2 regions of the Erwinia sp. SLM-02 genome follow, and region 2 is predicted to be linked to the other one. Evidence: predicted binding sites of a transcription regulator. Region 2 holds the regulator's gene; the other holds the start of a gene.
The links. Region 2 encodes PhoB, which activates phosphate uptake and scavenging genes when phosphate is short. Its sites were predicted from a motif close to CTGTCATAAAACTGNCNNAT; they were not measured.
Positions count from the first base shown of each region.

Region 1: the regulator PhoB is predicted to act here: its motif matches at 2,508-2,527, upstream of pitA (inorganic phosphate transporter PitA).

Region 1 is NZ_JAQISN010000004.1:282,043-285,909, forward strand. Features, by position in the region: gene uspA (universal stress protein UspA) at 1-171, opposite strand, end outside; gene uspB (universal stress protein UspB) at 503-838, shown strand; gene pitA (inorganic phosphate transporter PitA) at 914-2,413, opposite strand; gene PGH32_RS20525 (NAD(P)/FAD-dependent oxidoreductase) at 2,656-3,840, shown strand.
Region 2 is NZ_JAQISN010000001.1:112,450-116,316, forward strand. Features, by position in the region: gene sbcD (exonuclease subunit SbcD) at 1-1,073, opposite strand, end outside; gene phoB (phosphate response regulator transcription factor PhoB) at 1,293-1,982, shown strand; gene phoR (phosphate regulon sensor histidine kinase PhoR) at 2,006-3,319, shown strand; gene PGH32_RS00600 (PstS family phosphate ABC transporter substrate-binding protein) at 3,338-3,867, shown strand, end outside.

The DNA of each region.
Region 1 (3,867 bases), on a different contig from region 2:
ATCACCCAGGTTAACGTCAATCAGGCCGGTATAGAGATCGGAATAATTCACATCAACGTGGATCAACGAGACTTTTGCATCATAAGGACGGGCCATCGATACTGCTTTATCAACCAGCAGTTTGCTTTCAGGCGACAGGTCAACAGCAATCAGAATGTGTTTGTAAGCCATGATGAATACTCCTTTTCGCGTAAGTTCTGATACATGCGGGATACGGTTCAGTATAGCGAAAATTGTTAAAGGATGTTGTGGCAGCCTGCGGTCTTTGCGAAGAGGATCAACATGAATTTTCCTCCATTTACTGGCTGATGCATGACGCAGTGCTGGAAAAAATTTGTGCAGATCTCCTACACTGATAAGAAGCGCCACCGAGCGCGTTATTATCGCCTCGTCCGGCTTGCGCCGTATCTGGCCGATATCGATAACAGGGGCAGTTCAACCATTGCAGGGCACAGCGGCTTGCCCGTTTACGTTTTCTGCAATGAATGGCCGGGAGGGGATCATGATCAGCACCATCGCGCTTTTCTGGGCTCTTTGTGTTGTTTGTGTAGTGAATATGGCGCGCTATTTCTCTTCGCTGCGCGCTTTGCTTGTGGTGTTACGCGGCTGCGATCCTTTGCTGTATCAGTACGTCGATGGGGCGGGATTCTTTACCTCGCACGGGCAGCCGGGCAAGCAGGTTCGGCTGGTGTATTACATCTGGGCACAGCGCTACCTGGACCATCATGACGATGAGTTTATCCGCCGCTGTCAGCGCGTGCGCGGCCAGTTTATTTTGACCAGTTCCCTCTGCGGTCTGGTGGTTATCAGCCTGATTGGCCTGGCTATCTGGCACTGAGCGCGGGCATAAAAAAAAGCGGACCGGAGTCCGCTTTTAACTTTTTAGCGTGGCGGGCAACGCCGCCACGCTGGCTTAAATCAGCTTCAATGCAATCCAGTACAGCACACCGGAAAGAACAATCGATACCGGCAGGGTAAAGACCCACGCCAGCAGGATGTTCTTAATGGTTCTGCCCTGCACGCCGCCGCCGTCAACCAGCATCGTACCCGCCACCGAGGAGGAGAGAACGTGTGTGGTTGAAACCGGCATGCCGGTATAACTTGCCACGCCAATCGATACCGCCGCCGTCATCTGCGCCGACATGCCCTGAGCGTAAGTCATACCTTTCTTACCGATTTTTTCACCGATAGTGGTGGCAACACGACGCCAGCCAACCATGGTGCCTAACGACAGCGCCAGCGCCACCGCCACGATAATCCATACCGGAGCGTACTCGATGGTATTGAGCAAATCGCCTTTCAGCTTGGTCAGGAAGCGTTTATCTTCCGCGCTGGTTTCCGGCAGCTTCGCCGCTTTTTCCGCCGTATCAGAAATACACATCAGCATACGACGCAGGTGGCTGCGTTGTTCAACGGTCAGTGCATCGTAGCTGGAGAGATTATTCAGCAGCCCCTGAGCACGCTGGATGACGGGCAGTGCGCGCGCGGCATCGCAGTGGAACTCCTGAGGACCTGAAGGGATCTCTTCCGGCGACGGGATCGCAGGAGGTGACATCTGAATAATATGCGTCAGCGAGGCTGCATGCTGCTGGTAATACTGCTCCAGATGGTTAACGGCATCACGCGTACGGGTGATGTCATAACCGGTGGAGTTCATATTGACCACAAAGCCTGCCGGGGCCACGCCAATCAGCACCAGCATAATCAGACCAATGCCTTTCTGGCCGTCATTTGCACCGTGTGAATAGCTGACGCCAATCGCCGAGACGATCAGGGCGATACGGGTCCAGAACGGGGGCTTTTTCTTGCCATCGATCTTTTCACGTTCCGCTGGAGTCATGTGGACACGCATACGCTTCTTGTTACCACTCCAGTAACGGCGCAGCAGGAACACCAGTCCGCCAGCAACAACCAGGCCAACAATCGGCGAGATAATCAATGACATAAAGATGCCAATCATTTTCGGCACGTTCAGCGCATCAACAACCGAGGTTCCGGTCAGCAACGCGTTAGTCAGGCCGATACCGATAATGGCACCAATCAGGGTGTGGGAGCTGGAAGCCGGTAACCCAAAATACCAGGTTCCGAGGTTCCATATAATGGCGGCAAGCAGCATGGAAAAGACCATCGCCAGCCCGTGAGCCGATCCAACGTTCAATAACAGATCGGTGGGTAACAGATGGACAATGGCATAAGCTACGCTCAGGCCGCCCAACAGTACACCAAAGAAGTTGAACACCCCCGCCATGACGACCGCTAACTGCGAGCGCATTGCACGGGTGTAGATCACGGTTGCGACCGCGTTGGCTGTATCGTGGAAGCCGTTAATCGCTTCATAAATCAATACAAACAACAAAGCCAGAACCAGTAACAGGCCGGTGTGAAAATCAAGACCAGCAAATAGATGTAGCATAAGCGTTACGCCATTTAGGAGGACATGAACGCGGCGCATTATCAGCGACAAACCGCACCGGGGGAAAGTGAAATATAGACTTTTTTTGACATTAATGTGTCAGTGTAGTGACAATACCCTAGGAAAACTATGGTAAATCATTAAGTTACAAATTGTTTCCGCTGAGGTTTCGCCTGATGCTGGCATCCCTCCCGCCAACTCTCTACAATCAGCGTTTTTGTCGGGCAGTGCCGGAGTGAGCAGTGGAAAAATATGACGTTATCGTAATTGGCGCGGGTGCTGCGGGCCTGTTCTGCGCGGCGCAGGCGGGCCAGAAAGGGCTTCGCGTGCTGTTAATTGATAATGGCAAAAAGGCCGGGCGTAAAATCCTGATGTCCGGCGGCGGCCGCTGCAATTTCACCAATCTGTATACCGAACCGGCGGCTTACCTGTCGCACAATCCTCACTTTTGTAAATCCGCCCTGGCGCGTTATACGCAGTGGGATTTTATCGATGTGGTGAATCGCCACGGCATCGCCTGGCACGAGAAAACCCTCGGCCAGCTGTTCTGCGATGACTCCGCCCAGCAGATCGTCGATCTGCTGCTGAAAGAGTGCGAGGCGGGTAACGTCACGCTGCGGCTGCGTAGCGAAGTGATGTCGGTGGCGCGCGATGATGCCGGCTATACGCTGCAGCTCAACGGCGCAGAGGTACAGGCGAAAAAGCTGGTGATTGCCAGCGGTGGTCTGTCGATGCCGGGGCTGGGCGCTTCGCCGTTTGGCTATAAGATTGCCGAACAGTTCGGTCTGAAGGTATTCCCGACCCGCGCCGGACTGGTGCCGTTTACCCTGCACAAGCCGCTGCTGGAGCAGCTACAGACGCTCTCCGGCGTGTCGGTGCCGTCGGTGATGACGGCGGAAGACGGCACGGTGTTTAAAGAAGCGCTGCTGTTCACCCATCGCGGCCTCTCCGGCCCGGCGGTGCTGCAGCTTTCCAGCTACTGGCAGCCGGGCGAGTTTGTCACCATTAATCTGTCTCCGCAGCAGGACATCGATGCGTTTATTAATGAAGAACGCACCCAGCACCCGAACCAGAGCCTGAAAAACACCCTGGCGAAACTGCTGCCTAAGCGACTGGTTGAGTGCCTGCAGCTGCTGGGCCATGTGCCGGAATGCACCCTGAAGCAGCTGAACAGCCGCCAGCAGAACGATCTGGCAACCACGCTGCACCAGTGGCGCGTGCAGCCGAACGGCACCGAAGGCTATCGTACCGCCGAAGTGACCCTGGGCGGCGTCGATACCACGCAGCTGTCTTCTAAAACCATGGAAGCCCGCGACGTGCCGGGGCTGTACTTTATTGGGGAAGTGGTGGACGTCACCGGCTGGCTGGGGGGGTATAACTTCCAGTGGGCGTGGAGTTCTGCCTGGGCCTGCGCGCAGGCGCTGTGATCTGTTGATTCAGACCGTAAACTTCAG
Region 2 (3,867 bases):
TGCCGGGCGATAACCCGTTCACGCTGTTCGCGGCTGCGGCGAAGCAGCACCACCTCCACCGGCAGCGACTCGGTCAGCTGCTGAATACGGCGCTGAAGTTCGCTGAGCCAGTCATCGGTGACGATCTCAATATCCAGCCAGATTAACTTTTCCTGCGGATCCGGCTCCAGCGCGGCCAGCTGTGCTTCAATCTCCTCCAGCGAGCCTTTAATCATCCGCATCGGCTGGAACAGTGGGATTGGCAGCGGGGTGACCTGGCTCAGCGCTCCGTCGGCAAAATCTACCACGAAAACGCTTTTCTCTTTGCCCAGCTCATCAAAGCTCAGCGGGATGGGCGAGCCGCTGTAGCGAATGTGTTCGCTGTTGGCAACGCGCTGGGCGCGGTGGATATGGCCGAGCGCAATATAATCCGCGGGCGGGAAGGCATCGGCCGGGAAGGCGTCCAGCGTGCCGATGTAGATATCGCGCACCGCGTCGCTTTTGGTTACGCCCAGGGTGGTCAGATGCCCGGTGGCAATCACCGGCAGCGTCAGTTTGAGGGCGGCCCGCTGCGCCAGCGCCTCCTGCCAGCAGCGTTGATAATGATCGGTGATGGCCTCCAGCAGGGTTTGCTGCTTGTCGCGCCCCGACTGGCCGCTCTGGCTACGCATAATGTCACGCGGACGCAGGAACGGAATGGCGCACAGTATCGCCCCCGGCTTGCCGTCGCGCGTATTGAGCACCAGCACCTGGTCGCGAATATCGTCGCTGGCGGCGGCGATCACCCGGGTATTGAGGCAGGCCAGCAGCTCGCGCGATTCATTCAGGGTTGCCACCGAATCGTGGTTGCCGCCCAGCACCACGAGCTGGCAGCCGGTCTGCTGTAAATTCACCACGAAGCGGTTATACAGCTCGCGGGCATAACTCGGCGGCGATCCGGTATCAAAAATATCACCGGCGACTATAATCGCATCAGCCTGCTCCGCTTCCGCCTGCTCCAGCAGCCAGTCGAGAAAGGCCTGATGTTCAGCCGCCCGGCTTTTGGTATAGAAAAACTGTCCGAGATGCCAGTCGGCGGTATGAATGATGCGCATGTCACTCCCTGCATAGCCTGATGATGTTGCGGGGGATTATAAACGCTGTTGCTGTCAACGGGGCAAGTGATTGCCGGCGGTCAGGATGAAATCATCCGTACTGCTTTTTCGCTATGCTCCCGATTCCAGGGGTGTTTTTTTCATAAAAGTGTCATAAAACTGACGCATAATGACGCCGCATATCCCCCGTGACAGCCTGTCACATTCGCAGGAGCAATAATGGCTAAGCGTATTTTGGTAGTTGAAGATGAAGCCCCAATCCGCGAGATGTTGTGTTTCGTTCTTGAACAAAACGACTATCAACCTATTGAAGCTGAGGATTACGACAGCGCGGTCAGCCTGCTGATTGAACCCTGGCCGGATTTGATTCTGCTGGACTGGATGCTGCCGGGCGGCTCCGGCATTCAGTTTATTAAGCATCTGAAGCGTGAAGCGATGACCCGCGATATTCCGGTGATGATGTTAACGGCCCGCGGTGAGGAAGAAGACCGCGTGCGTGGCCTGGAAGTGGGTGCCGACGACTATATTACCAAGCCGTTTTCACCGAAGGAGCTGATGGCGCGTATTAAAGCCGTGATGCGCCGTATTTCACCGATGGCGGTGGAAGAGGTTATTGAGATGCAGGGGCTGAGCCTTGACCCGTCCTCTCACCGCGTGATGTCGGATACCCAGCCGCTGGAAATGGGGCCGACCGAGTATAAGCTGCTGCACTTCTTTATGACTCACCCTGAACGGGTTTACAGCCGTGAACAGTTGCTAAACCACGTCTGGGGAACTAACGTTTACGTCGAAGACCGTACCGTTGACGTGCATATTCGTCGCCTGCGTAAAGCCTTAGAGCTGACCGGGCACGATCGCATGGTACAAACCGTTCGTGGAACAGGTTACCGTTTCTCTGCACGCTACTGATCGTTCGCACTGGAGTCTGAACCGTGTTGGAACGCCTCTCCTGGAAGAGATTATTTCTGGAGCTGCTGCTCGCCAGCCTGCCCGCGCTATTGCTCGGGCTACTGGTCGGGTATCTGCCCTGGCTGCTGTTAGTCTCAGTGCTCTGCGTGCTGGGTTTCCACTTCAATAACTTACTTCGTCTTTCCCACTGGCTGTGGGTTGACCGCAGCATGACCCCGCCAAGCGGACGGGGCAGCTGGGAACCGCTATTTTATGGCCTTTATCAGATGCAGGCGAGAAATCGCCGCCGCCGCCGCGAGCTTGGGCATCTGATTAAGCGCTTTCGTAGCGGTGCCGAATCGCTGCCCGACGCGGTGATCCTGACCACCGAAGAAGGGACGATTTTCTGGTGTAACGGCCTGGCCCAGCAGATGCTGGCGCTGCGCTGGCCGGAGGATAACGGCCAGAATATCCTTAACCTGCTGCGCTATCCTGAATTTACCCGCTATTTACGCCAGCGCGATTTTAGCCGCCCGCTGACGCTGGTGCTGAATAACCATCGCCATATTGAGTTCCGCGTGATGCCCTACAGCGAAGGGCAGTGGCTGATGGTGGCGAGGGACGTCACCCAGATGCATCAGCTGGAGGGCGCACGGCGCAACTTCTTTGCCAACGTCAGCCATGAACTGCGCACGCCGCTCACCGTGCTGCAGGGCTATCTGGAAATGATGAATGACTCGGTGCTGGAAGGTGGAGTACGCGACAAGGCGCTGCACACCATGCAGGAACAGACGCGAAGGATGGACAGCCTGGTGAAGCAGCTGCTGACGCTGTCGCGTATTGAAGCCGCTCCGGCGCTGGATCTGCAGGAGAAAGTGGATGTACCGAGAATGCTGCGCATTCTGCAGCGTGAGGCAGAAACCCTCAGCAACGGTCGCCATGAAATCCACTTCCATACCGATCCCCATCTGCGCGTGTACGGTAATGACGAACAGCTGCACAGCGCGATTTCTAATCTGGTGTACAACGCGGTGAACCATACCCCGGACGGAACGCGTATTGATATCAGCTGGCTGCGCAACAGCCACGGCGCGCAGTTTAAGGTTCGCGATAACGGGCCGGGGATTGCCGCCGAGCATATTCCCCGCCTGACGGAACGATTCTATCGGGTGGACAAGGCGCGTTCGCGCCAGACCGGCGGCAGCGGGCTGGGGCTGGCGATTGTGAAGCATGCGTTGAGTCACCATAATGCCCGGCTGGATATCACCAGCGAGCCGAATAAAGAGACCTGTTTCAGCTTCCAGCTGCCGCCAAGGTTGATTGTCAGCGCCGAACTGGTTGAGAATGCGGTTCGTTAATCTGACGGGTTTGTTGCTATGAAAAAGCTGATGGCGCTGGCGCTGATGCTGTTTACCTCCCTCGCCCCCGCCCGCGAGGGCATGCTGGCGGGGAATTTATCCAGCGTCGGCTCCGACACGTTAGGCAACCTGATGGCGCTGTGGGGCGAGAGCTTTAACCGCCAGTATCCGGGGATCAATGTGCAGATTCAGGCCGCGGGATCGTCCACGGCCCCTACCGCGCTGGCGGCCGGCGCCGCGCAGCTCGGGGCGATGAGCCGGCCGATGCAGGCGCCGGAGCGCCAGCTGTTCGAGGACAGCTATGGCTATCCGCCGCTGGCGGTACCGGTGGCGATGGATGCGCTGGTGGTGGTGGTCAATCAGGACAATCCGCTGCCCGGGCTGAACGTGCAGCAGCTGGATGCTATTTTTTCGATTACCCGTCGCTGCGGGGCGCGAAAAGTGCCGGTGACCTGGGGTGATTTACAGCTGACGCAGCCGGGCTGGACGGATCGCGGCCTGCAGCGCTTTGGCCGCAACTCCGCCTCCGGCACCTGGGGGTTCTTCAA